Regions from separate parts of the Agrobacterium sp. genome, predicted to be linked through region 1. Evidence: predicted binding sites of a transcription regulator. Region 1 holds the regulator's gene; each other region holds the start of a gene.
The links. Region 1 encodes PhoB, which activates phosphate uptake and scavenging genes when phosphate is short. Its sites were predicted from a motif close to TGTCATNNANCTGTCAT; they were not measured.
Positions count from the first base shown of each region.

Region 1 (7,155 bases):
GCATGCATTCCCGTGCCGGTTATCACGGCTCTTACGCGGTCGTCTGGGCTGTTTTGCCCGCGGCGTTCATTCTCTGTGCCTGGCTCGTTATCAGCCCCCTGTTCGTCACATCGGCGGTGCGCGGTAATTTCCCCGAGGACGTGCGGGCGCTATCCGAAGCGCAGCAGAGCCTGACCTATGGTATGGTGACCTCCATCGCCCGCGGTCTTCAGCGGCTGACGCCGGAAGAAACCGCTCAGGTTGAGGCCGATACGGCTGCGGTCCGGCCTCTTCTGGCATCGAAGGGTGTGGCGATCGCCGGTGATCCCGAGCGCTTCATGGTTGATGCCGCCCAGACGCTCAACGGCATGACCTCCACCAGCCGCATCGCGATGATTGCCGTCGTGCTGCTAGCCGCGCTCGGCGGGGGCGCCTATGCGCTGCGTGCGATCGCGCCGCGCTTCCGGGCGCGCAACCAGGTCGAGAAGGTCATTCTTGCGGCCCTGCTCGTCGCCTCGTCCATCGCTATCCTCACGACCATCGGTATCGTCCTGTCGATGCTGACGGAGGCGATCCAGTTCTTCACCATGGTCCCGGCGCACCAGTTCTTCTTCGGAACGGTATGGGATCCGCGTTTTGCGGCAGCCGGTGCGACCGACTCCTCCGGCCAGTTCGGCCTGATCCCGCTGCTCGCAGGTACGCTTTACATCGGCTTCGTCGCCATGCTGGTCGCGGTTCCCGTGGGTCTGTTTTCGGCGATATACATGTCCGAATATGCCTCGCCGCGTCTGCGCTCCGTGGCAAAGCCGCTGCTCGAAGTGCTCGCCGGCATCCCCACCATCGTCTACGGCTTCTTCGCGCTGACGACGGTTGGTCCTTTCCTCAGAGACATTTCCACGCAGATCAATGGTCTCGCGACGGGTAATTACGCCAACTTCATCCAGGCGCAGAGCGTCATCACCGCCGGCTTCGTCATGGGCATCATGCTGATCCCCTATGTCTCGTCGCTGTCGGACGATATCATCACCGCCGTGCCACGCTCGCTGCGTGACGGTTCCCTCGGTCTCGGCGCCACGCGGTCCGAAACCATCAAGAGGGTCATCGTTCCCGCCGCTCTTCCCGGCATCGTCGGCGCTGTGCTGATGACGGCATCGCGCGCCATCGGCGAAACCATGATCGTGGTTCTCGCGGCCGGCGTTGCGGCCCGCCTGCAGCTCAATCCATTCGAGCCCATGACCACCGTGACGGTCAAGATCGTCAGCCAGCTGACCGGCGACCTTGAATTCACCTCGCCGCAGACGCTGGTCGCCTTTGCGCTCGGCATCACGCTTTTCGCCATCACGCTTTGCCTGAATATCTACGCGCTTTACATCGTGCGCAAATACCGGGAGCAATATGAATGACCGACATCGTCTCTCCCGCAGCCGGCGCGAACGCCGCGAACAGGGCCACGCGCCGTGATATCGGCATCAAGCGCCGTTATGCCGCCGAACGCCGCTTCCGTGCTTACGGCATGGCAGCGATTTCCTTCGGCCTCATCTTTCTCTTCCTGCTGCTTTTCTCGGTGGTTTCCAAGGGTTACACCGCCTTCCAGCAGACGATGATCACCGTTCCGGTCGAGTTTTCCGAACAGATCATCGATCCGAAAAATGAGCGCGCCACCAATCCGGCAAAGCTGATGACGGCCAATTATCCCGTTGTTGCCCGTGACGCGGTCGCCAAGGTCCTTGGTGTTGCGCCGACGGACCGCGCCGGTCTTCGTGCCGTCAACCTCTTGATCTCCGACAGCGTGCGCACGCAGCTTCGCGACATCGTCGTCGCCGATCCCGCCGTCATCGGCACCACGCGCACGGTCACGCTCCTGGCCTCGGGCGACGTCGACAGCGCCTTCAAGGGCCAGGTCGATATGACCGCCGATGAAGCCAATCGCCGTATCTCGAACCAGCAGCTCGGCTGGATGAACCAGCTCGCCGAAAGCGGCCAGCTCGGCAAACATTTCAACACCGGCATTTTCGTCAACGGCGCTTCGAGCCGTCCGGAAGCGGCGGGTGTCGGCGTGGCGCTGATCGGTTCCTTCTACATGATGCTGATCGTGCTGGTGCTGTCATTGCCGATCGGCGTCGCGGCGTCGATCTATCTCGAGGAATTCGCCCCGAAGAACCGTCTGACGGATCTTATCGAGGTGAATATCAACAATCTCGCGGCTGTTCCTTCGATCGTTTACGGTCTGCTCGGCCTCTCCGTCTTCATCAACTTCATGGGCTTTCCGCGCTCGGCTTCGCTGGTCGGCGGTCTTGTCCTGACGCTGATGACCCTGCCGACGATCATCATCGCGACCCGCGCTGCCCTGAAAGCCGTGCCGCCGTCTATCCGCGCCGCAGCCCTCGGCCTCGGCGCTTCCAAGATGCAGACGATCTTCCACCATGTGCTGCCGCTCGCCATGCCCGGCATTCTGACCGGCACCATCATCGGTCTCGCCCACGCGCTGGGCGAAACGGCGCCGCTGCTCCTGATCGGCATGGTGGCATTCGTTGCGAATTACCCGACAACGCCTATGGATCCGTCCACGGCCCTGCCGGTGCAGATTTACATGTGGGCGAACGAAGCCGAGCGCGCCTTTGTCGAAAGGACATCCGGCGCTATCATCATCCTGCTTTTGTTCCTCATCGTCATGAATGTTGGCGCAATCCTGTTGCGTCGCCGCTTCGAGCGGCGCTGGTAGAGGGAGATTGAGCAATGAACATGTTGTCGGAAGCAGCAGTTGAAAAGGCGCTGGACAAGAAAATGAATGAAGTCTCATACAAGATGATCGGCAAGGACGTTTCGGTTTATTACGGCGAAAAGCGCGCGCTTTACGACGTGAACCTCAACGTTCGGGAAAATACGGTGACCGCGCTTATCGGCCCGTCCGGCTGCGGTAAATCCACCTTCCTGCGCACCCTGAACCGTATGAACGACACGATCGACGGTTGCCGGGTCACCGGCAAGATCACGCTCGATACCGACGATATCTACGATCAGGCGATCGACGTCGTGGAATTGCGCGCCCGCGTCGGCATGGTGTTCCAGAAGCCGAACCCCTTCCCGAAGTCGATCTACGAGAACATCGCCTATGGCCCGCGTATCCACGGCCTTGCCCGCAACAAGGCGGATATGGACCAGATCGTCGAGCACAGCCTGCAGAAGGCGGGTCTCTGGAACGAAGTGAAGGATCGCCTGCTGGAGTCCGGCACCGGCCTTTCCGGCGGTCAGCAGCAGCGCCTGTGCATCGCGCGCGCGGTTGCCGTCAGCCCGGAAGTGATCCTGATGGACGAGCCCTGCTCGGCGCTGGACCCGATCGCGACCGCAAAGGTCGAGGAATTGATCCACGAGCTGCGTACCAATTACACGATCGTCATCGTCACGCACTCCATGCAGCAGGCGGCGCGTGTTTCCCAGCGCACTGCCATGTTCCACCTTGGTCATCTTGTCGAAGAAAACGAAACCGACAAGATGTTCACCAATCCGGACGACCAGCGCACGCAGGACTACATCATGGGCCGCTTCGGCTGATCCCGGCCGGCGCTTTATCGAAACCGAACAAGACTGGTGCCTCTGCCGTGCCCGCTTCCGGGTACGCGCATGCAGGCCAAGCCGGAGGACTAGACCATGACACAGACAACGACCCATTCGCATATCCTGTCGGCCTATGACGACGAACTGAAATTCCTGACGCGCCGCATCGCCGAAATGGGCGGTCTCGCGGAACAGATGTGCGCCGATGCCGTGCGTGCGCTCGTCAATTCCGACGCCGCGCTCGCTCAGAAGGTCATTTCCGATGACGCGATCCTCGATCATTCCGAGCGCGAGATCGGCGACAAGGCCATCGTCACCATCGCCAGACGCCAGCCGATGGCGGCCGACCTTCGCGAGATCATCGGCACGCTGCGTATTGCCGGCGACCTTGAACGCGTTGGCGACCTTGGCAAGAACACTGCCAAGCGTGTGATCGCGGTTGCCGGAACCGGTGTACCGCGCAAGCTCGCCCGCGGCATAGAGCACCTGTCGGAGCTTGCGCTGGTGCAGCTCAAGGAAGTCCTCGACGTCTATTCCACGCGTTCCGCCGAGAAGGCCAATGCCATCCGCGAGCGCGATGAGGAAATCGACGCCATGTATACGTCGCTCTTCCGTGAGCTTCTGACCTACATGATGGAAGATCCGCGCAACATCACCACCTGCACGCATCTTCTGTTCTGCGCCAAGAACATCGAGCGTATCGGCGACCACGCCACCAATATCGCCGAGACGATCTATTACATGACCACCGGCAGCCAGCCGGAAGGTGAGCGTCCGAAGGACGACAGTTCCAACACGCTCGGTTCGGTGACCGAGTAACAGACGAGCAGCGGCTTGCGGAGTTAGCATATGGTGCCCAAGATTGCAGTTGTGGAAGACGAGGAAGCGCTGAGCGTCCTCCTTCGTTACAATCTCGAGGCTGAGGGATATGACGTCGACACGATACCCCGTGGAGACGAAGCAGAAATCAGGCTGCAGGAACGTATTCCGGACCTTCTTATCCTGGATTGGATGCTTCCCGGCGTTTCCGGTATAGAACTGTGCCGTCGGCTCAGAATGCGGCCGGAAACAGAACGCCTGCCCATCATCATGCTGACGGCGCGCGGCGAAGAAAGCGAACGGGTTCGCGGCCTTGCCACCGGCGCCGACGACTATGTCGTCAAGCCGTTTTCGACGCCAGAACTCATGGCCCGGGTCAAGGCCATGCTGCGCCGGGCCCGTCCCGAGGTTCTCTCCTCGGTGCTGAAATGCGGTGATATCGAGCTGGATCGCGAGACCCATCGCGTTCACCGCAAGAGCCGCGAAGTGCGCCTCGGCCCGACGGAGTTCCGCCTGCTGGAATTCCTGATGACCTCTCCAGGCCGGGTTTTCTCCCGCTCGCAATTGCTGGATGGCGTGTGGGGTCACGATATCTATGTGGATGAGCGCACCGTCGACGTGCATGTCGGACGCCTGCGCAAAGCGCTCAATTTTTCGCATATGCAGGATGTCATCCGTACCGTGCGCGGCGCCGGATATTCGATGGAAGCCTGAGCAAGACTCGACCGACGAGTTACACTCGGGGCAACATCCCGCCAAAAACCGAAAGGCCCGAAACCGGAATGGTGTCGGGCCTTTCGGTTTTTGGACGTCCCCAAACACGACGGCTTCATCCTTCTTGATGGGATGACGGACAATTGGCTGAAATCCCGCCCGCTCAATCGGGATTGTGGGTCGGGTTCGACAGCGATGGGGGATAGGGTTCGGCGCTTCGCTGGTGAGTTGACCCCGGAACCGCCTGAACTTTGTCATAAAAAAACGGGCCCGAAGGCCCGTAGTTTTTGAGTGTCGAATGCGTGCCGCAACACTCAAGCCTTGCGGCGCTCGCTTACCGGCTGATAGGCGAGTTTCGCATGGAACTTGCAATAGGGCGAAGATTCCAGCGCTTCACAACCGCAGAAATGGAAATCATCCTTCAGCGGATCGCCGACCGGCCACTTGCAGGTGCGCTCCGTCAGTTCCGTCAGCGTCAGGCGACGGGAAATCGGCGAGACCACGTTTTTGGAAGGAACGTAATCAAGAACCTGTGCGGTCTCGATGTCGATCTCCTCATTCAGCGCGGTTGCCGCGTTGGAACGGGTGAGGATCCGCGCCGGCGCCGCATTGACGCGGCCTGCAAAGGTCGTCGCGCGTGGGGCAGGTGCAGCGGTGCGCTTGGGCGCAGAGCGCGCCGAAGTGACCGGGCCGCCAGCCTTGACGCGTCCCGGCAGATTGAGGCGATGGACCTTGCCGATCACGGCATTACGGCTGACGCCGCCGAGCTGCGCTGCAATCTGGCTGGCGCTAAGGCCCTCGGACCATAATTTCTTGAGTTTCTCGACTCGTTCGTCTGTCCAGTTCATGCCGCTTCTCCGCTCGTCGCGTATAATGTCGGCAGAATCCTTCTCCGTCTCGCGGGCGTGCCGCGAGCGTGGTTTCTGCCGGATTTTTGGTGACTAGTTCCGCCGCAATGCAGTCTAGTAATTAGCGATTAACCTAGTGCCACGCAGACTCCGTGGCAAGAGTCACGGGAATCATCTCGAATCGATTTTCCGGTTTTCCCCAACTTGCTGGCGAGTTGAGTCTGAAAGGCAACACCTTGGGCCTCGCAGGCCGCCACCTACTAGGGCTTGAGAAGCCCGGGAAATACGGACTTTTGTTGACATCGGCAGGCGAAGTGACAATAGTGCCCCTGCCGCCGCGAGGCGGCATTTTTGATTTTCAGGCGAGGGATAACCCTCAGAGCCTATTGACAACCGTCTGACAGCGCATCCGCGCAAGGAGTGATACAGCCATGGCCGAAGCCGCCGCGCCATTGTTCGATACGTTTGCAAGAGCCCCCCTGCGCTTCGAGCGAGGCGAGGGCGTCTGGCTGTTCACGGAGAGCGGCGAACGATATCTGGATTTTGCGGCCGGCGTAGCGGTCAATTCGCTGGGCCACGCCCATCCGCACCTCGTGGAAGCGATCAAGACCCAGGCCGAGAAGGTCTGGCACGTCTCGAACCTTTATGAAGTGCCGGGCCAGGAAAAGCTCGCCAAGCGCCTGACGGAAGCGACCTTCGCAGACAAGGTCTTCTTCACCAATTCCGGTGCGGAAGCGCTGGAATGCGCGATCAAGACCGCGCGCCGTTATCATTATTCCAAGGGGCATCCGGAAAAGTTCCGGATCATCACCTTCGAAGGCGCCTTTCATGGGCGTACGCTGGCGACGATCGCCGCCGGCGGCCAGCAGAAATATCTCGAAGGTTTCGGTCCCAAGGTCGAAGGTTTCGACCAGGTGCCCTTCGGTGACGTTGATGCGCTGAAAGCCGCCATCACGGCCGAGACGGCTGCACTTCTGATCGAGCCCATTCAGGGCGAGGGCGGCATCCGTGCGCCCAGCAAGGAATTCCTGCAGCTGCTGCGGTCGCTCTGCGATGAGCATGGCATGCTGCTGATTTTCGATGAGGTCCAGACCGGCGTCGGCCGCACGGGCAAGCTGTTTGCCTATGAGCAGACGGGTGTCGCGCCCGATATCATGGCGGTGGCCAAGGGTATCGGCGGCGGTTTCCCGCTCGGCGCATGCCTTGCGACGGCGGATGCCGCTTCCGGCATGACGGCGGG
Region 1 covers NZ_JCABZP010000014.1:365,200-372,354, forward strand. The annotation lists gene pstC (phosphate ABC transporter permease subunit PstC) at 1-1,382, shown strand, start outside; gene pstA (phosphate ABC transporter permease PstA) at 1,379-2,701, shown strand; gene pstB (phosphate ABC transporter ATP-binding protein PstB) at 2,716-3,531, shown strand; gene phoU (phosphate signaling complex protein PhoU) at 3,628-4,353, shown strand; gene phoB (phosphate regulon transcriptional regulator PhoB) at 4,384-5,067, shown strand; gene AC5I5B_RS13525 (GcrA family cell cycle regulator) at 5,382-5,915, opposite strand; gene AC5I5B_RS13530 (aspartate aminotransferase family protein) at 6,347-7,155, shown strand, end outside.

Region 2 (7,155 bases), 790 kb from region 1:
AACGTTGAATTTGCTCAACATTTGTATTTGTCTCAAGTCCGGCTATGTGTTTGGGATTGCTGCGTACTGGTGGGTTCTCATCGCCCACCATTTTCCAAATTTCTCAAATTCACATGTTATGAGCTGAATGTTCTTCAGCTGGCGCGGTCTTTTGTCCTGCATTTTCCGCATCTGGAATCAGCCGGCCCTGCCCCGCATCTCGTCGCTGGGCGTATCAATCCGAGCCCGGAACCACCGGAATCGTTTTCCAGCCCTCATCTATTCCAAATCGATACGTCCGTTTCGGATTCCGACAGCTTCACCGAATCCCTGTGCCACCGTGTAACATACCGAAAAATAAGCGGATTCAGACTTTTTAAAGAGATTTCGGGCATTGTTTGCGCACCGTTTCATGATGAACGGTTGAACTGATGGATGAAACCATGTCGATCGACGCGTTTGTAACACTCGCGCTTATTGCGCTGCCTGTTTATATTTTTTTCCGCTGGGTCCAGCAGGACTCAGAAAAACAAGATACTCCCAAAAGCAAAAATTCCATGGGGCGGTGATCCGTTACGGTCGACCCGCAGTATTTTCCCGGACGGTCTCCGGACGAAATCCTCCACAATCCGATATCCAAGCGGCAATGCTGATTTCAATAGCTAGCCATCGCCAGGAATCGCGCAAAATCGGGGAACCCGGCCCGGGGGGCCCTCGCCGCACAAAAAAGCCGGGCATAGCCCGGCTTTTCTCATTTACAGCGCCTTTCGGCTCGATCAGTTGATCGCCTTCATGTTGACGGTGAAGAACAGCGTCTCGCCGGAAGAATCGTCCACGCCGTCATTGTCGGTCACGGCATAGGCCGTTCCAGCCTTGTCGAAGGTGAAGCCTTCCAGCTTGTCAACGACGTAGCCGTTGGTCTGGGCCTTGAGGTCGGGCAGGAAGTCATGGGCTTCCTGCTTGGCCACCAGCGGCAGTTCGCCGCCGATCTTGCCCGGCTTCAGATCCGCGATCGCAACGCGGTAGAGCTTCTTGATCTTGGCCTTGTCGCCGATCTGGTTGTCGCGCTCGACGATATAGACATAGTCGCCCTGCGCGGTGATTTCGGAAAGGCCAATCCAGCCTGCCTCGGTCTTGTCGAGCGGATAACGCACGGTGCCCCACTCCTTGGACTTCGGATTGTAGGAGACGAGCTTGACGAAGCCCTTCTCATCCGTGCCCCACTCGCGTTGCACAGCCATCCACAGCGTGGCGTCGTCGCCCTTGCCGATCATGGTCACGCCTTCGAAACCGAAGCGGGTATCGCCGGAAAGGAGTTCCTTCGGCAGAGCGATCTCGGCCTTGATTTCGCCCTTGGCGTTGACGTTATAGAGCGCGTGCGGAACAAGCTTGGCGCTGTCGCCTTCAGAGGCCAGCCAGAAACCGCCCTTGCCATCAAGCGTGATGCCTTCGATGTCGAGCTTCTGAACAGCAATGCCGTCACGCTTGACGCGCAGCACGCTGGTGATGGTGGCAGGCTTCTTCGTGGCGTCGATGGTGAAGATCGACGGCTGGTTGCCATAGACCGAGTCGGAGACGGCATAGAGAATGCCGGGCTTCTCAGCATCGCCGACCAGGCCGGAAAGAGCGCCCCAGCCGATCGGCGCGCCGTCGACGGTGGCGGAAACGAGCTGCGGATAGGCAGGCTGGCCTTCGGCGCGCTCATAAAGCATGACATGCGAGCGGACACCGCCGTCTTCGATCAGATCGACCTCATTGGCCGTAGCAAGGAGATTGCGCGACGGAATGGCGACGGCGCCTTCCGGCGAGACGCCCGAAGGCAGGAGCTGCGTCAGCTGCGGCTCCGCACCGGTATCCTTGTAGACGGCGACCACCGAAGCGCGCTCGGCAAGCACGAAGAAATACTTCTGGCCATCGAAGGTCGCCGCTTCCAGACCTTCGGGCTCAATGCCCTTGGCCTTGGAGCGCTTTTCCGGATAGTGGCCGATGGCGGCAACCGCGCGCTCGAGCGAAGCACCGGCTTCATAGAGAAGCTTGCCGGTCTTGTCGAAAATGGTGAAGCCGCGCGAACCGCCCTGCCAGTCGCCTTCATTGGCGATGACGATACGGTCATTGTCCAGCCACTTTACAGCGTCCGGCTCGCGCTTGCGGCCTTCCTGCTTGTCGGTGAATTTCAGCTGACCGTCGGTCTTCGTGTCGACGCCTTCCAGATCAACCTTGCCGACGGAGAAATGCGTCTTCACCGTGCCGGTCTTGCCATCGATGATGACGATATGGTTGTTTTCCTGCAGCGTCAGAGCGATCTCGCCATTGGCGTTGATCGAGACGAATTCCGGCTCCGGATCCTCAGGGGAAATTTCGGCGAGACCGGTAACGTCAATCTTCTTCAGCGTCGCGCAGTCGGCCACGCCGTCCTTCAGGCCGACCGTTACCAAATAGCCGGCGGGCATCTGCGGCAGTGCGCCTTCGTTCACATCTTCATCACGCTCGTTTTCGATCGCGATGGCGGCAAAGGTTTTATCAGGGGAAACGGCGACGGAATCGGGCTGGCCGCCGAGATCACAGCTTGCCTCGATCTTCTTCGTGGCAATATCGACTGTCACCAGCTTGCCGGACGGGTTGGCGCGGTTTTCCGACGTATTGACGCCGGCGAGAACCTTAAGGCCAGCAACGGCAACAGAGGTCGGCTCGCCTTCCAGCAGCAATGCGCCGCCGGCCTTGGGGGCCTTCGCGTCGGTGATGTCGATGAAACCGATGCCGCCGAGCGGGCTGTCCGAATAGATCAGCGTCTTGCCGTCTTCACTGGCGGTGATGATTTCAGCCGAGGTGACGGACTTGGCGTCCTTGTCCGCGGGAAGGTTTTTCGCCACCGGGAAAGACGCGATGCGGTTGAAAACCGGCTCGGCAGCGGCCGGCAAGGCCACGGACGTGAGCAGAGCAGCGGTCAAGGCCATTTGAGAAAATCGGAACGCCATTTTAATCCCCCTTGGGTCCAGAAATACCCCATGGCTTCTGCGTCAAAGACATGACAGTGGCATGACATTTCCTGTCGGGAATCAAAAAGCCCGGCCATGGAGACCGGGCTTTCTTGTTTCTGCGCACATTCCGCGTATCGGAGCACCGTGTGACCGGATGGAGGCTGCACAGGCGCGCTCCCTACTTTCGTTTACATCCTGCCGGATTGAGAACCAGGCTGTCCGAAAAGCATTTCGAAAAACCGCCCGGTTTTGGGCCGGCATGATGGCGTCAGCGCGTCAAAACATGTTTCCTCGTGAACCTGAAAAGCCGCCCGCCCGCCGCCGGGCGTTGCGGCTTTCCGGAAACCTTACGAGTTGACGGCGTCCTTCAGGCCCTTGCCTGCGGAAAACTTCGGTACGTTGCGAGCCGGGATATCGACTTCAGCACCCGTAGAAGGGTTACGGCCCTTGGAGGCTTCACGGCGGCTAACGGAGAAGCTGCCGAAGCCAGCGAGGCGAATGTCGCCACCGTTCTTCAGTTCGCTCTGTACGGTTTCGAATACGGCATCAACAGCGGAAGCAGCATCTGCCTTCGTGAGACCAGCCTTTTCGGCAACAGCAGAGACGAGCTCGTTCTTGTTCATGTTTCCACCCCTTTCAATGGTTTGAAACGACTCAAATTAAGCCGGCGCAGAATACGTTTGCATCCGCGCGCAGCAACCCAAAAGCGCTGGAATCGCCTGAAAAACAAGGGGTCTGCGATTTTTTTCACAAAAAAGGCCGACATTTCTGCCGGCCTTCCACATATTCGTGCCAAATTCGCATCACTTGCCCGGAGCTGAGCGCAGAATGCGCCTTCCGACACCTAACATATTGAATCTATGCAGCACCCGTCGCGAAAGGCGATTCCCGCCCCTCGCGACGAAGCACGTATCAATGTGCGATGGTCTGGCTGCCGTCGTCGACGCCTTCGACCGTAGCGATAACAGGCGTCTCGATGCTGCCGTCCCACTCGATGGGCTCCGGCTGGCGCAGAAGGGCGTGCCTGATGACCTCGCCCATGCGCGAAACCGGGATGATTTCCATCTCGTTCTTCACATTGTCCGGAATCTCCGCCAGATCCTTGGCGTTCTCTTCCGGGATCAGTACCTTCTTGATGCCGCCGCGAAGGGCTGCGAGCAGCTTTTCCTTCAGGCCGCCGATCGGCAGCACGCGACCACGAAGCGTGATCTCGCCCGTCATCGCAACATCCTTGGAGACCGGAATGCCGGTCATGATGGAGACGATGGCGGTTGCCATGGCAACACCGGCGGACGGTCCGTCCTTCGGGGTTGCCCCTTCCGGAACGTGAACGTGGATGTCGCTCTTGTCGAAACGCGGCGGTTCGATGCCGAAGTCCACGGCGCGCGAGCGGACATAGGATGCCGCTGCCGAAATGGATTCCTTCATCACTTCCTTGAGGTTGCCGGTGACCGTCATGCGGCCCTTGCCCGGCATCATCACGCCTTCGATGGTGAGCAACTCACCGCCGACTTCCGTCCATGCCAGACCGGTGACAACACCAACCTGATCCTCACGCTCGGCTTCGCCGTGGCGGAACCGCGGAACGCCCAGATAATCCGGAACGTTGGCTGCTGTGACTTCCACGGACTTGACCTTGCCCTTGATGATCTCGGTCACGGCCTTTCGCGCAAGCTTCATCAACTCGCGCTCGAAGCTGCGCACGCCCGCCTCGCGGGTGTACTGCTGGATCACGATCATCAGAGCGTCATCGCTGACCGAGAACTCTTCCGGACGCAGGGCATGTTCCTTGATCGCCTTCGGCAACAGGTGACGCTTGGCGATTTCGCGCTTTTCGTCTTCGGTGTAGCCGGCGATGCGGATCACTTCCATACGGTCCATCAGGGGACCCGGAATGTTCAGCGTGTTGGCCGTGGTCACGAACATCACGTCGGACAGGTCGTATTCCACTTCAAGATAGTGGTCCATGAAGGTGGAGTTCTGTTCCGGATCGAGAACCTCCAGCAGTGCGGAAGACGGATCGCCACGGAAATCCATGCCCATCTTGTCGATCTCGTCGAGCAGGAAGAGCGGATTGGACTTCTTGGCCTTCTTCATTGACTGCACGATCTTGCCAGGCATGGAGCCGATATAGGTACGGCGGTGACCGCGGATTTCCGCCTCGTCACGCACGCCGCCCAGCGCCATGCGCACATATTCGCGGCCGGTCGCCTTGGCGATCGACTTGGCGAGCGAGGTCTTGCCGACGCCGGGAGGGCCGACGAGGCACAGGATGGGGCCGCGAATCTTCGAGGCGCGCGCCTGCACGGCCAGATATTCGACGATGCGTTCCTTGACCTTGTCGAGACCGAAATGATCCTGATCGAGGATTTTCTCGGCCGCGTTGAGGTCAACCTTGACCTTCGACTTCTTGCCCCAGGGCAGACCGAGCAGCCAATCCAGATAGTTGCGCACGACGGTCGCTTCCGCGGACATCGGGCTCATCTGGCGAAGCTTCTTCATTTCCGCTTCGGCCTTTTCCTTGGCCTCCTTGGAAAGCTTGGTCTTGGCGATGCGCTCTTCCAGTTCGGCCATCTCGTCACGGCCGTCCTCGCCGTCGCCGAGTTCCTTCTGGATCGCCTTCATCTGCTCGTTCAGGTAATATTCGCGCTGGGTCTTCTCCATCTGGCGCTTGACACGCGAGCGGATACGCTTTTCGACCTGCAGCACGGAAATCTCGCCTTCCATGAAGCCAAGCGCCTTTTCAAGCCGCTGCTTCACGCTGACGGTTTCCAGCATTTCCTGCTTTTCGGTAATCTTGATCGACAGGTGCGAAGCGACCGTATCAGCGAGCTTCGAATAATCGTCGATCTGGCCGGCAGCGCCGACAACCTCGGGCGAAATCTTCTTGTTGAGCTTCACATAGCTTTCGAATTCCGAAACGACCGAACGCGACAGCGCCTCGATCTCGACCGGATCTTCGGCAGGCTCCTGCAACGGCGTCGCGGTGGCTTCATAGAAGTCTTCACGGCCGGTGTAGCTGTCGATCTGGGCGCGGCCCTTGCCTTCCACCAGCACCTTCACGGTGCCGTCGGGAAGCTTCAGAAGCTGCAGGACATTTGCGACCGTGCCGACCTTGTGGATGGCTTCGGGAGCCGGATCGTCATCGCTGGCGTTGATCTGGGTGACAAGCATGATCTGCTTGTCCGAACCCATGACTTCCTCGAGCGCACGAATGGATTTTTCCCGCCCGACGAACAGGGGAACGATCATATGCGGGAAAACGACAATGTCGCGCAGGGGAAGTACCGGATAGGTACCACCAGATGCCGCAGACGTGATGTTCGTCATATCATTTCCTTTCATGGTCCCTTTCGGGACACTTTGCCGGACAGCTTGGGGCATCCGGCACATTCATTTCTCGAGACTGAAAATGGAGTTTCGAAACACCGATTTCAAGTCGCCGGAACAGACGATCCCGCTGAGCGGCAAGACCGTGAAATTCAACAAAACCCAGCGCCGGCTAGTACTCCCGACATTTCCGGTTATCCTTGAAGGTCAGGAACCGGGTCGCCGACGGGAATTCACATTTCCGTCATATCGCGCTGCAAATCAGTTGTAAGACTTTATCAGCAAAGCGCAATCCGCTCCAAACGCAAAATCGGGCTTCGCCAAGTTAGGCGCAAGTTTCACGCCCGGCCACAACAGAAAAGGCCCGCACGGGATGCGGGCCTTTTGATTTCATCAAAGTACCGGATCGGTCGATCAGGCCGAAACGTTGGTCTTTTCTTCCTGACGATCCGCATAGATGTAGAGCGGACGGGCGACGCCGCTGACGACGTCGTTGGAAATGACCACTTCGCGTACGCCTTCCAGCGTCGGCAGTTCGAACATGGTATCCAGCAGGATCTTCTCCATGATCGAGCGCAGGCCGCGGGCGCCGGTCTTGCGGGTGATCGCCTTGCGGGCGATTTCGCGCAGAGCGTCCTCGTGGAAGGTCAGTTCCACATCTTCCATCTCGAACAGGCGCTGATACTGCTTGACCAGCGCGTTCTTCGGCTCGGACAGGATCTGGATCAGCGCATCCTCGTCGAGGTCCTCCAGCGTCGCCAGAACCGGCAGACGGCCGATGAATTCCGGGATGAGACCGAACTTCACCAGGTCTTCGGGCTCCAGTTCGCGCAGAACCTCGCCAACGCGGCGATCGTCTTCCGCCTTG
Region 2 covers NZ_JCABZP010000014.1:1,151,500-1,158,654, reverse strand. The annotation lists gene AC5I5B_RS17430 (hypothetical protein) at 411-548, shown strand; gene AC5I5B_RS17425 (esterase-like activity of phytase family protein) at 756-2,954, opposite strand; gene hupB (DNA-binding protein HupB) at 3,305-3,580, opposite strand; gene lon (endopeptidase La) at 3,870-6,287, opposite strand; gene clpX (ATP-dependent Clp protease ATP-binding subunit ClpX) at 6,702-7,155, opposite strand, start outside.
Region 2: a site for PhoB is predicted at 3,005-3,021, ahead of AC5I5B_RS17425 (esterase-like activity of phytase family protein). Genes of this name have one in related genera too.

Region 3 (7,155 bases), on a different contig from region 1:
GGCTTTCACCGGATTCCCGATTCTCCCGCCGCAAGGGCGGGCACCTGACAAAGGAAGCTATGGGCAAAAAAGTTTGCGAATGCAAGTATTCTGCCGGTGGTGCGGCAATGTGGCCTGCCTCCCCCATTACACCGGGAAATACCTGACATAGGCGAACTCGTCCCCCTCAGGTGACCAGTTAGGCGAGTTCATCGTTCCCTGCCCGCCGAAAAGCTCAAACAGCGTCTCGGCATTACCACCATCCATACCCATCAGCCGCACCCGCACATCAAGATCGCGCGGATGGTCGAAAACGTCGCCGTCATAGGAGACGAACACCACCTTGTCTCCCTTCGGAGACGGGTGCGGAAACCAGTCGCCATAGGGGCTGTCGGTGATGCGCTCGACGGCGGAGCCATCCACCCGTACGCGCCAGATCTGCATCCGCCCGGTGCGGCTGGAATTGAAATAGATCCACGCACCGTCAGGCGAATAATCCGGCCCGTCATTGCGACCTTCGCCATGGGTCAACCGCGTCTCGACGCCGCTTTCTATATCCATGGAGTAGATATCGAAGACCTGATCGCGAATGCCGCAATAGGCGAAGCTCTTCCCGTCCGGCGACCAGCCATGCCAGTAGGAGGGAAGGTTTTTCGTCATCAGCCGTGGCGCGCCGCCCACGGAGGCCATGAGATAGATGGCGCTCTTGCCGAATTCCACCTTGTCGGAAATGGCATAGAGTGACCCGTCAGGCGAAATGCCGTGATCGTTATTGCACAGCGTGGCAAAGCCGGTATCGACCTTTTCCGGCGCAATATCACCGGAAAGAGACAGGCGATAAAGCAGGCCTTCGCTGTTCAACAGCAGATATTTCCCATCCGGCGACCAGTTCGGCGCTTCAAAGAGATCAGGCGTCTGCCACACCACACGCATCTGCCGGGTGCGGATGTTGAAGATTTCGATGGAACTGCGCATTCTGCCTCCCGGGCGTGTCCGTGTTCTCGTTCAAAGCGCTGGGCAATGCAGACATTCCGTTTGCATCCGCCATCGCCTCGATTATGATCCTAGGGCGGCAGGCACCGTCCTGCAAATTCAAACCGGAAAAAACGCCAGCGCTCCGGCACCGTCCGCGCCGCTTCCCGTTTCTCCCAGATCCGAGGTTCCGCGATGAATACCATCGCCGATCACGGCATCCGCTTCGGCCGGATCGCCGCAATGCTTCCTGTCAAAAATATCGAAACGGCCCATGATTTTTACGTTGGCGTGCTGGGCTTTGAAAAGACCTTCGAAAACGGCAACCCCGTCGGCTTCATGATCCTGAAACAGGGCAATGCCGAGCTGCATCTGACATTGCAGCCCACGCACAAGGCAGCGCCCTTCAACGTGGCCCATATGATGGTGAGCGATGTCGATGCGCTGCACGCGCTCTGCAAGAGCCAGGGCTTGCGCATCATCAAGGGCCTGCAGGACAAGGATTACGGCCTGCGCGCCTTCGTCTTTGAAGACCCCGATGGCAACCGTATCGATGTGGGGCAGGTTATTTGAGATGAGCGAGCGGCGCGGGGTGTTCTCCGCGCCGTTTATGCGTTGTCAAAAAGCTCCTCACACGCGACGTCATCCTCGGGCTTGACCCGAGGACCCACAATCTCAACCGCGCATGGATCCTCGCCTCAAGGGCGAGGATGACGGAGAAAGGCACTTAACTCACCCGCCAGAAATCAATGGCGCGCGCCCTCAATCACCGATCCCGGAACCGGTTGGTGATCGGATAACGCCGGTCACGGCCGAAGTTCTTCTTGGTGATCTTAACACCCGGAGCCGATTGCCGGCGCTTGTATTCGGCGAGATAAAGCAGATGCTCCACCCGGTGCACGGTGGCCACATCATGGCCGCGTGCGAGAATCTCCTCGACCGACATTTCCTTCTCGACAAGGCATTCCAGAATATCGTCGAGCACCGGATAGGGCGGCAGCGAATCCTGGTCGGTCTGGTTGGGACGCAATTCGGCCGACGGGGCCTTGGAAATGATATTGGCGGGGATCACCTCGCCGGAAGGGCCGAGAGCACCCGGCGGAACATGGGCGTTGCGCCAGCTGGAAATGGCATAGACCTGCATCTTGTAGAGGTCCTTGATGGGGTTGAAACCGCCATTCATGTCGCCGTAGAGCGTGGCGTAACCCACTGACATCTCAGACTTGTTGCCCGTCGTCACCACCATCGAGCCGAACTTGTTCGAGACGGCCATCAGGATGGTGCCGCGCGTGCGGCTCTGCAGGTTTTCCTCGGTAATGCCCTCTTCCGTGCCCTCGAAGAGATCGGACAGCGCCGAGAGGAACCCTTCCACCGGTTCCACGATCGGCACGATATCGTAGCGGCAGCCCAGCGCCCTGGCGCAATCGGCCGCGTCCTTCAGCGATTCTTCCGAGGTATAACGGTAAGGCAGCATGATGCAGCGCACCCGCTCCTCGCCCAGCGCATCGACGGCAAGGGCGGCACAGATCGCCGAATCGATGCCGCCGGAAAGGCCGAGAACCACGCTCTTGAAGCCGTTCTTGTTGACGTAATCACGGAAGCCCAGCATGCAGGCGCGGTAATCCGCTTCCTCACCTTCGGGAATCTTCGAGAAAGGCCCGCTTTCGCAGCGCCAGCCATCTGCCATGCGTTTCCAGTCGGTGACGGCAAGTGTGGCCTCGAACTGGCTCATCTGGAAGGCAAGCGTCTTGTCGGCATTGAAACCGAAGCTTGCGCCATCGAATACCAGCTCGTCCTGCCCGCCCAGCTGGTTGGCGAAAACGAGCGGCAGGCCGCTTTCGATCACCTGCCTGAGCGCCACCTGATGGCGCACATCCAGCTTGCCGCGATAATAGGGCGAACCGTTCGGCACCAGCAGGATTTCCGCCCCGCTTTCGGAGAGCGTCTCGCAGACACCCATATCGTTCCAGATTTCCTCGCAGATCGGAATACCGATCCTGACCCCACGGAAATTATAGGGACCGGAAATCGAACCCTCGGAGAAAACACGTTTTTCGTCGAATTCACCGTAATTCGGCAGGTCTATCTTGTCGCGCAGCGCGATGATCTTGCCGCCATCCAGAAGCGCCACGGAATTGTGTCGTCCCGTCTCGCCCTGTCGCGGAAAACCGATAACGACGCCCGGTCCGCCATCGGCGGTCTCCGCCGCCAGTTCTTCCACCGCTTTCAGGCATGCTTTCAGGAAAGCCGGCTTCAGCACCAGATCTTCAGGCGGATAGCCTGAAATGAAGAGTTCGGTCAGAAGCAGAAGGTCTGCGCCCTGCGTTGCCGCATCGGCCCTAGCCTCGCGCGCCTTGGCGAGATTGCCCGCCACGTCGCCAACAGTGGGATTGAACTGCCCGACGGCAATCCGGAGATGGTTCTGGATATCGTGTCTGTCGCTCATGGCTTTTCAATACCGCGCCCGTGCCCGCTCCGCAACGCGGCAATTGCATGGCGGCGCCCGTTACGCATCGGGCGCGCGCGTTCACGCTAAGGTTATCGCCGCACCGGCCAGGCTGCGCAAAGTTCATGTCGCGTTCATCGCGCTTATGTGACAGTTACATGACACTTTTGCGACACCCGATTCACCTCCCCGGATCGGCCGTGCCGCCTGAAATACCGGAGTATGGGTTTGAGACATTCGGCGCCAAAAACAACGGCTTCCGAAAAGGCTGGTTTTGTCTTTTCGCCTGCAGGGATTAGGAGCCTTTCGAAGCTTTCGGGCACGGCCTATACGCTTGCCAATCTGACGGTCGCATCCGTTGTGCTCGTTGTGGTGCTGGAGTGGATCGCCCGCGGTTCGCTCACGGATGTCGGTGCTTTCCTCACCTCATCCGCACGCCCCGGCATGACCACCATTGCCGCCGTGCTCGCCCTTCTCGTGGCGCTGGATGCCATCCTTGGCCGGCGTTACCTGTCGCTGATCGCCATTGCACCGCTCTGCGCGATGACCGGGCTGATCTCCGCGCAGAAACAGACCTATCTTTCCGATCCGCTTTACCCCTCCGACCTGCTGTTCGGCCGGCAGATCCTCGAGCTTCTGCCGACCATGCTGAAAGCACAGCCCTTGACGGCCGTGCTGCTCGGGCTTGGCATCTGCGCCGCCATTGCGGCACTTGTGGCGCTATGGCTGCTGGCGCGCCGCCATTCGCCCGTCCTGCGCTGGCGTGAACGCGCGGCTGGTCTCGCGCTGGCGCTGCCGCTTCTTGCCAGTCTTGCCTCGCTGATGGACTATTCGCACTATTCCTGGGCACGTGACCGTCTCAACATCATACCCATGATGTGGGATCAGCAGGAAAACTACCGCCACAACGGCTTCCTGATGGCCTTCGCCTTCAATATTCCGATGGCCAATGTCTCGGCGCCACAGGGTTACGGTGAAAACAGCATCGCCGACCTGACGTCCGAACCCGCCGCCTTCGCCGCCAACAAGGGCGACTACCCTGACGTCATCATGCTGATGAGCGAATCGCTCTGGGACCCGGCGCGGCTCGAAAACGTGAAGCTCTCGGCCGATCCGATGCCGACCATCCGCGCCAAACAGTCGGGCAACGTCTTTTCGCCCGAGTTCGGCGGCATGACGGCGAATGTGGAATTCGAGGCGCTGACCGGCTTTTCCAACGCCTTCCTGCCCTATGGCAGCATTCCCTACCAGCAATATATTCGCCGCCCTGTGCCCTCGCTCGCCAGTTTCTTCCGCGGCGAAGGCTATTCCGCCATCGCCATGCATCCGTTCCAGGAATGGTTCTGGAACCGCAAGCAGGTCTACAGGAATTTCGGCTTCGAGGAATTCCGCTCGGAAGAGACGCTGCCGGCCATGGAAAAACGCGGCAACTTCGCCTCCGACGATGCGCTGATGGATGAGATCATGGCGACGGCGGACCGGACGCAGAACCCGCTTTTCCTCTTCGCCGTCACCCTGCAGGGACACGGTCCTTACGAGGCCACCCGTTACGCCGAAAACACCATCGGCGTCGAAGGTGATCTCTCCGCCTCCGCCTCGCAGGCGCTTGCCACCTATTCGCAAGGGGTGGCGGAAGCCGATGAAGCGCTGCTGAAACTGATGCGCTGGGCAAAAAAACGCGACCGTGAAACCATCATCGTCCTCTTCGGCGATCACCTGCCGCCGCTCGGCCAGACCTTCGTGGAAAGCGGTTACATGCCGGGCATGGTGGCAAGCCGCCGTGCGCCGCTGGAGGTGATGAAGAAGGAACACGAGACACCGCTCGTCGTCTGGTCCTCCAAGAAGGGCGTGCGCAAGAATATCGGCACCATCAGCCCGGCGCTTCTGCCCTATCATGTGCTGAAGACGGCCGGCTTCTCCGATCCCTTCTATACCGGCACGCTCGGCGAGGTGCAGAAGGCCTTCTCCGTCATCGACCGGCATATGCTGGTGGCGACCGACGGCAAGGCCCTGCCCGACTGGTCGATCGCGCCCAATTCCATTCCCGACGTGGTGCGCGATTACCGCCTGCTGCAGTTCGACATGATGTTCGGCCAGCAATATGGCCGCGAGCGCTTCTTCCCCGGTTTCAACTGGCTGCATGAGGGCGCGCCGTCGGTCTGATGGTTTTCGGCGGGGACGCCTGAACCGCATGGTGGTGGAAATCGTTTGAATTCCACCGCCATGCGGGTTTATCTCGGGAAACATCCGCATCGCCCCATCAGAACCGGAGAAACACCGTGTCAGATATCTCCGACTATATCGTTTCGCACTTCAAGCGCTCCTCCCGCGAAATCGGCGAGGTGGAGCAGCGTATTCTCGAACTCTCGCACCAGAAAAAGCTGGTTTCGAGCGACATCAACGCGGAATTTTCCGCCGGCGCCAGCCTCGGCGACAGGCTGGCCGACAATATCGCCAAGGTCGGCGGCTCCTGGGGTTTCATCCTCAGCTTCTGCTTTTTCCTGGTGGTCTGGGCCATCGTCAACACCATCGTGCTGACGACGCGCGCCTTCGACCCCTATCCCTTCATCTTCCTCAACCTGCTGCTCTCCATGCTGGCCGCCATTCAGGCGCCGATCATCATGATGTCGCAGAACCGACAGGCCGCCCGCGACCGTTTTGAGGCCGCCAAGGATTATGAGGTGAACCTGAAGGCCGAGCTCGAGGTTCTTTCCCTGCATGAAAAGATCGATGTGAAAGTGCTGGCCGAACTGGCGGCGCTCCGCCAGGACCTTGCCGCGCTCCACCGTCACGTTACCCGCAAAGAAGACTGAAGCCGGAAAAAATCGTCCCCGCTTTTCCCCGCTCCGCGGCGCGCTGTTAGAGTGAACGCAGTCCTGCCGGGTGGCTGCCAGACGTGGCGGAAACCAAGGGACGGTCCTGTGGTGGGAACGCTGGCAACGTTCGTGGAAAGGACCATTTCGCAACAGGCGGTGCACGGCCCTTTGCGAAATACGGCATGGTGAAAGACCCGGCTGCGCAACGCATCCGACCCACACCAACCCCAACCAAAGCGCAGCCGGGCAATCGCCCGACGCACGCTGGGTATCCCCGACCGGCAACGCTGGGCGGGATGAAGCTGTTGGGTTTTTGAGGCTTTTTCAGGAGTGAAGGGAGGTGCGTGGAGCTTACCCCCCCTCTGCCCTGCCGGGCATCTCCCCCTCAAGGGGGGAGATCGATCTGCGGCAAGGCCTCGCCCATCTCAACGCTTGAGAATGGAGCAGTAAAAGAGCCTCTTGCCGATCTCCCCCCTTGAGGGGGAGATGCCCGGCAGGGCAGAGGGGGGTAAGCTCCACGCACCTCCGCGCCACTAAGAATCGCACAACCTCCTGAAACCTCACCCCCCAGTTACGAATCCGTCAGATTCTTACGCTACAGATTGACGCAGGCGTTTGTTGCATTGCACTCTTGCGGGCAAGGCTGAAGGGGGAATCACTCCCCATCATCAAAATGGCATCACGACCATTTCGCGGCGACGCCATGCCGGATGCGACATCCGGTCATTGCAATAATTCTGTTCCGGGGTTTTTCATGCACCAGTTCGATCTGATTGTTGTCGGCAGCGGTCCGGCGGGAAGACGGGCCGCCATTCAGGCCGCCAAGCTCGAAAAGAAGGTTCTGGTCATCGAGAAGGGCAGCCGCGTCGGCGGCGTTTCGGTGCACACCGGCACCATCCCTTCGAAGACCCTGCGCGAAACGGCGCTCAACCTCACCGGCTG
Region 3 covers NZ_JCABZP010000010.1:342,750-349,904, forward strand. The annotation lists cobalamin riboswitch at 1-63, opposite strand, end outside; gene AC5I5B_RS08260 (TolB family protein) at 127-954, opposite strand; gene AC5I5B_RS08265 (glyoxalase superfamily protein) at 1,147-1,524, shown strand; gene AC5I5B_RS08270 (NAD+ synthase) at 1,718-3,397, opposite strand; gene AC5I5B_RS08275 (LTA synthase family protein) at 3,620-5,560, shown strand; gene AC5I5B_RS08280 (DUF1003 domain-containing protein) at 5,677-6,210, shown strand; gene sthA (Si-specific NAD(P)(+) transhydrogenase) at 6,968-7,155, shown strand, end outside.
Region 3: a site for PhoB is predicted at 3,545-3,561, ahead of AC5I5B_RS08275 (LTA synthase family protein). Genes of this name have one in related genera too.

Region 4 (7,155 bases), on a different contig from region 1:
GTTGATCAGGGTGCTTTTGCCCGAGCCGGAACCACCCGTCAGCGCAACGCGGCTACCGGCAGCGATTTCCAGACCGTCGAGAACGAGAACCGGCGCTGACAAACCGGGAAAGGATACGGCAAGATCATCTATCTTCAGGGACAGCATGGTCTCAAACCGTCGCGTATTCTGCCTGGCGGATGCGCAGCAGGCTGACAAAGCCGGTATCCGGATCGGTCCAGGAACCCGTTTCCAGCGTGCCGCGCACTTCGATTGTCTGGCTCGGCTGGGTAAAAGTCTGTTTTTCGCCGAGATAAACGACGACGATGTTGTCCGGCCAATCTGCATCCGTGGAGCAGAAGGGGCAGATCGACATGGGGATTTCGGTCAGCACGAAAAACTGCGCTTCGGCCTTCAGCGGCGGCGCCATGAAACCGCGCATGGCGATCTCCTTGCCGTTCAACTGCTTGACCTTTTCGGAAAACTCCAGTCCGAGGACGCTGACCTTGCCATAGAGTTCGTCGAAGGTGATGTCGCTGTTCGCCTGCGCGCGCGTGCCGGCGGCCAGCAGCGGTAGACCGGCAATGAGACCCAGGGTCTGGCGACGGTTGAAGTGCGCCCGATCAGCCTTGCTCATGACCATTCTCCTTCTTGAAAAGGTCTGCCATCGTCCGTCGTCAGAATGGACGATGAAAGACCTGAAACTATTGTGAGGGCACGCGATAGCGGCGTGCCCTCACAACATTCATATCTTAGTTGGTCTGCTTGGCGCCAAGTGCGAAAGCTTCGGCGAGACCCTTGTAGACGTCGCTCTGTTCCATGTAGCCACGGAAGCCTTCAGCGCCGGGGCCTTCAGCCTGCAGAACGACGTCATCCACTGCGTGGACGCCGCTATCCGAGCTTTTCGGAATGATGCCGGGTACGAACACAGCACCGGGAACGTCCTTGTACTGCTCGTTGGCGACATATTCCTTCTTTTCGTTCTGGACGGCCGGTGTGAACGGGCCATCAAGCTTCGGACGGAAGGTCTCGTAATGGTCAGGACCGTTATTGGCGTTCAGGAACAGACGACGGGAAACGTCGACCCTGTCAGGATAACCGTCACCGTCCTTGTCTTCATAGTTCGGGAAGCCGGCCTCGGCATAGGTGCCGACCTTTTCGCGCATTTCGGTACCCGGCTTGTCATCATCGACGGTGCCGATGATGGAAACGCCATGCGTATGGTCGCCGGTGACGACGATCAGCGTATCGGGGTTCTTCGCGGCGAATTCACGGGCGACACCGACGGCCTTGTCGAATTCGATCGTGTCGACGACAGCGCGATCCCAGTCAAGCGGATGGGACATCTTGTCGACGTTGGCAGCTTCGACCATCAGGAAGAAGCCGTCCGGGTTCTTCGACAGTTCGCCGAGCGCAACCTTGGTCATTTCAACGAGGCCCGGCTGATCCGGGAACTTCGCCGTGGTGCCCTTCTTGAGGAACTCGCGGTCGAGCGCTGTGTCCATGTTGCCGGTGTGGAACAGGCCGAGGATCTTGCCGGTGTTGGTGCCGGCGGCCGTGGCGAGTTCCGCCTTGCTGGTCGCCAGCGTGTAGCCAGCTTCCTTGAACAAAGCGATATAGTCCTTGTCATCCTTGCGCTTGGAACCCGCCGTCGCCTGCGGCAGGAAATAAGCGGAGCCGCCGCCGAGGAGGACATCCGGCTTCACGTCGAACAGCATGCCGTTGATGTCGGCCTTGTCGCCGCGCTTGCGGGTGTGGGCAACGACGGCAGCCGGCGTGGCGTCCTGCAGTTCGGCGGTCGAGATGATGCCGATCGACTTCTTGGTCTGGCGGCGCAGGGCTTCCGCGATCGTTTCGACCTTCGGATCGTCGAGCGAGGCCGGGGTACGGTCGGCATAAACGCCAATGGCGTTCACGGCGGTCTTGTGACCGGTCATGTAGGCTGACATGGTGTTGGCGCTGTCGGTGGCGACAGCGTCGGTGGCGGAGGTGCCGATGAAGGCGACCGGCGGCACATCATCCATGTTGAGGCGGCCATTGGCCTTACCCTCGGTCATGCCCTTGGACATGATGCGGGCAGCAGTGCGGTGAGCGACGGACAGGCCGTCGGCGATCAGGAAGATGACGTTCTTGGCTTTTGCCTGGGCCGGCGTGCCATAAACGGTCCAGGTGATCGTCTTGGTTTCGGAACCGGCAGAAACTTCGACCTTGTAGTCACCGGCGCTGGCGAGCGTGACCCCACGCAGGATGACGGCCGAACCAAGGACCTTGTCCTTGTTCTTTTCTTCGGCGACGAACTCCGCATCCTTGCCGAGAGCGGCCTTGTAATCCTGGCCGTTGACGGTGATCTTGACGTCTTCCGGCTTTACGACGGAAGCGAACTCGACTTTGAAATCGAACGGCGAACCGGTCAGGATCGTAGCACGATCAAGCGGATAAACCTCGGCAGCCTGAACGGCGCCGGCAAGAAAGGTCGTGGCGACCAAAGCAGCAACGATTTTGCGCATATTCCCCTCGCGAAACGTGTGAAAACCACACTTTCTCCTAGACCCGCGATATGACAGTTGCATGACTTGCAGGCAGCATATCCGGGCTCATGGGAAATTCGCGGGGGACGGTTTCAGCACGCCGTCCTCCTGTCGGGCGAATGCAGGATATGCTGTGGACCGAATGATCGGGCTGCCCGGCGCGCATGGGCAACCGCGTAAAGCCCCGGATCAGTCTTTCCTGATCCGCAATCCCTCCAGAAAGGCCCGGAAGCTTCCCACGGCCCGTTTCGAGGTCATTTCGGGGTCGTCGGAATTGGCGATCCACTGGGCGGCGGCGCTGCTTGCCGCGTTGATGAAACGGGCGCATGCCTCCGCATCGATATCGCCGATAGTGCCTTCATCCTTCAGGGCATCGAGGCTTCGCGCGACTGCCGAGATGCAGCCGTTTGCATTTGGCCAGCGCGACGGATCGCCGAGCACCGCCGGCCCGTCACGAAACATGATCCGCTGGATTTCCGGTTCGAGAGCCATGCGCACATAACCGAGATTTTCCTCGACAAAACCCTCCCACAGGGACTCGGCCCTCGAGGAGATGTCACAGAGCCTCTTCGTCATTTCCGCGTCGATTTCGGCCACCACCGCCAACAGCAGGCCTTTTTTATCGCCAAAATGGTGATAGAGCGCGCCGCGGGTGAGACCGGCCTCGGCGGTGAAGTCATCCATCGACGCCTCCGCATAACCGATGCTGCCAAAGGCCTTGCGGCCGGCAGCCAGAAGCTTCGTCCGCGTCTCAGCAATCATTTCACTGCGAGGTTTGCGCATTTTTTCTCCATTTTCCACATACGACGCGTATATTAGTTGACATACGCACCGTATGCAATTATCTCATTCACATACGCCACGTATGTATGTGGTGGACACCCTCTGAACAAGGTGCATCCCGATGGCTAATCCATACAGAGAAATTTTCCGGGCTCCAGGCGCAAAAGGCTTTTCCGCCGCCGGTTTCTTCGCCCGCCTTCCCATTGCCATGGCCCCGATCGGCATCGTCGCCATGCTTTCGCAAACCCATGGCGAATATTGGCTGGCCGGCGCCGTCTCCGCAACCTTTGCGCTGACCAATGCCGCCGTCTCCCCACAAATCTCCCGGCTGGTGGATCGCAAGGGGCAGAGCAAGGTCCTCATCCCCGCCACCATCGTCTCGGTCATCGCCTTTGCGGCGCTGATTATCGCGACAAACCAGAAATGGCCGGCCTGGACGCTGTTCCTTTCCGCCTTCCTCGCCGCCGCCATGCCGAGCATTCCGGCCATGATGCGCGCCCGCTGGACGGAAATCTTCCGCGACCGGCCGGAACTGAACACCGCATTCGCCTTTGAATCCGCCGCAGACGAACTCGTCTACATTTCCGGCGCCTCGCTTTCCGTCGGCCTGGCAGTCTCGCTCTTTCCGGAAGCGGGCATGATGATCAGCACCACCTTCCTGGCGCTCGGCACCTTCGCTTTCCTTCTGCAACGTTCGACCGAGCCCAAGGTACGCCCGGTTGAAAGCGGTCGCCGGCAGCGTTCGGCCATCTCCCTGCGCCCGGTCCAGATCATCACGCTTGCGCTGATCTTTGTCGGCTCCACTTTCGCCACTGCCGAGGTAAGCGCCGTCGCAATCACCAAGGAACTTGGCCAACCGGAAGCCGCCAGTCTCGTCATCGGCGTCTATGCCATCGGGTCCTTCGTCGTCGGCCTCATTCTCGGCGCGCTCAATCCCAAAATGCCGCTGCAACGGCAACTGCTGATCGCCGTCAGCGTGCTTGCACTCACCGCTCTGCCGCTGCTTGCCGCCAGCACCTCCGTTGCCCTTCTGGCTTTTGCCGTTTTCCTCAGCGGCGTTGCAATCTCCCCGATCTTCATCACCTCATTCGGCCTGATCGAGCGCCGGGTGCCTGAATCGATGCTGACGGAAGGCGTGACCTGGGTGATGACCGGCATCGGTATCGGCATGGCGCTCGGCGCCTTCATCTCCGGCTGGGTCATCGATAATTTCGGCCCGGATAACGGTTTCTGGGTGTCAGTTGCCGCAAGCCTTTCGACCGTTGCCATCATCACGCTCGGTCAGCGCAGCCTCTCGGGAGATCGCGAAAGATCCGGCGCGGAGACCGTGGCGCAGCCCGCAGAATAACAACCCTCACTCGTAGTCCGCCTCGTTCACTGGCAGGACGGCATGACAACGAGCCACTGACGACGGACGCAAATCACGGTTCCGCATGAGCCGGCATTCAGCCCATGCGCTCGGACACATGCTCCCCGGGAGACGCGGGAAAGACAACCGTCCTGTTTCCATTCAGGAAGACCCGGTGATGAATATGGGCGTGGATGGCCCGCGCAAGAACCTGGCTTTCCACATCCCGACCCAGGCTGACATAGTCCATCGCGCTTTGGGCATGGGTTACGCGGATCGTATCCTGCTCGATGATCGGCCCTTCATCGAGATCGGCGGTGACGTAATGGGCGGTCGCGCCGATCAGCCTCACCCCGCGTTCATAAGCCTGTTTATAAGGGTTGGCGCCCTTGAAAGATGGCAGGAAAGAATGATGGATGTTGATGATGCGGCCAGACATTTCCTGACACAGCCGGTCCGACAGGACCTGCATGTAGCGCGCAAGCACCACAAGCTCCGCTCCGGTATCCCGCACCACCTGCAGGATCGCGGCTTCCGCCTCGGGCTTCGTTTCCGGCGTGACGCGAATGTGGTGAAAGGGAATATCCTCGTTCACCACCTGCTTCTGGTAATCGAGGTGATTGGAAATCACCGCGACGATCTCGACCGGCAGCGCGCCGATGCGGGAGCGATACAGCAGATCGTTGAGACAATGACCGAAGCGCGAGACCATGATCACGACCTTCGTCTTTCGCGAAAGGTCATGAATATCATAGTCCATATCGAAATCGGCCGCGACGGGACCAAAGCCGTCGAGCAGCGCATCGCGTCCCGATCCCTGTTCGGAAACGAAGCTCAACCGCATGAAAAAGCGGCCCGTCTCCTGGTCGGTGAATTGCGAACTGTCGTTGATATTGCATCCGGACCGGGCGAGATAACCGGATACGGCGGCGACGATGCCGCTGCGCGCCGGGCACGCGACTGTCATTATATAGGTGCTCAAATCCTGCTCCCCTGGGTCTTTGCCGCGCGGACGGATCGCCCGCGCTTTCGCGCAGATTGCCTATCAACCGCCGGCCGTGGTCAGGACGGCGATTGAGACTAATCGAAGCCCGGCAGGGCCGCTTACGAACCGTAGATCGGGAAGGCCTCGCAAAGTGCAGCAACCTCTCCCCGCACCTCGGCTTCGACCGCGGCATCCCCTTCGGCATTCGCCGCCAGCGCGTCGATGACACGTAAGATCAGCGCGCCGATCTGTTCGAATTCGGCCACGCCGAAACCGCGGGTGGTACCCGCCGAGCTTCCAAGCCTGACGCCCGAAGTGACGAAGGGCTTTTCCGGGTCGTTGGGAATGGCGTTCTTGTTGCAGGTAAGCCCCGCCCGCTCCAGAGCGATTTCGGCAACCTTGCCGGTCACGCCTTTCGGCCGCAGATCGACCAGCACCATGTGGCTGTCGGTTCCACCCGAGACGATGCCCAGACCACCCTTCGTCAGCACCTTTGCCAGCGCCTGCGCATTGGCGATGACCTGGCCGGCATAGTCGGAAAATTCCGGACGCAAGGCCTCGCCGAAAGCCACGGCCTTGGCGGCGATGACGTGCATCAGGGGGCCGCCCTGATTGCCGGGGAAGACGGCCGAGTTCAGCTTCTTCGCCAGATCGGCGTCATTGGTAAGGATCACGCCGCCGCGGGGGCCGCGCAGGGTCTTGTGGGTGGTGGAGGTGACGACATGGGCGTGCGGCACCGGGTTCGGATATTTGCCGCCGGCGATCAGACCGGCATAATGGGCCATGTCGACCATCAGATAAGCGCCGACTTCGTCGGCTATTCTGCGGAAGCCGGCAAAATCGATCTGGCGCGGATAGGCCGATGCGCCCGCCACGATCAGCTTCGGCTTGGTCTCCAGCGCCCGCGCCCGCACCTTCTCCATATCGATCAGATGTGTATCGGCATCGACCTCATAGGAGACGACATCGAACCACTTGCCGGACATCGTCACCGGCGAACCGTGGGTCAGGTGGCCGCCATGGGCAAGTGACATGCCCATGATCCGGTCGCCCGGCTGCAGCAGCGCCAGAAACACCGCCTGATTGGCCTGCGCGCCGGAATGCGGCTGCACATTGGCGAATTCCGCACCGAAGAGCTGCTTCAACCGGTCGATGGCGACCTGTTCGACCTTGTCGACAAATTCGCAGCCGCCGTAATAACGCTTGCCGGGATAGCCCTCGGCATATTTGTTGGTCAGCACCGAGCCTTGAGCCGCCAGAACATCGGCGGAAACGATGTTTTCCGAAGCGATGAGCTCGATCTGCGTTTTCTGGCGGTCGAGTTCCTCGGCGATGGCGTCAGCGATCACCGTGTCCGAAACGGTATTATGTGACAGGCGGTTGAGCATTGTTTTCTCCTCCCAGATCAAGCGATATCAGCCGCAAGTTCCTTGCAGCCGGTTTCAAGCAAATGGCCAAGATGCGACACGAAACTGTTCCAGATATCCATGCGGAAACGGTTTTCCGCATCGCGCCAGAGCACCACGGTCACG
Region 4 covers NZ_JCABZP010000020.1:180,356-187,510, forward strand. The annotation lists gene AC5I5B_RS23785 (ABC transporter ATP-binding protein) at 1-147, opposite strand, end outside; gene AC5I5B_RS23790 (hypothetical protein) at 152-616, opposite strand; gene AC5I5B_RS23795 (alkaline phosphatase) at 732-2,486, opposite strand; gene AC5I5B_RS23800 (TetR/AcrR family transcriptional regulator) at 2,697-3,290, opposite strand; gene AC5I5B_RS23805 (MFS transporter) at 3,412-4,638, shown strand; gene purU (formyltetrahydrofolate deformylase) at 4,736-5,620, opposite strand; gene glyA (serine hydroxymethyltransferase) at 5,743-7,011, opposite strand; gene AC5I5B_RS23820 (sarcosine oxidase subunit gamma) at 7,029-7,155, opposite strand, start outside.
Region 4: a site for PhoB is predicted at 2,537-2,553, ahead of AC5I5B_RS23795 (alkaline phosphatase). Genes of this name have one in related genera too.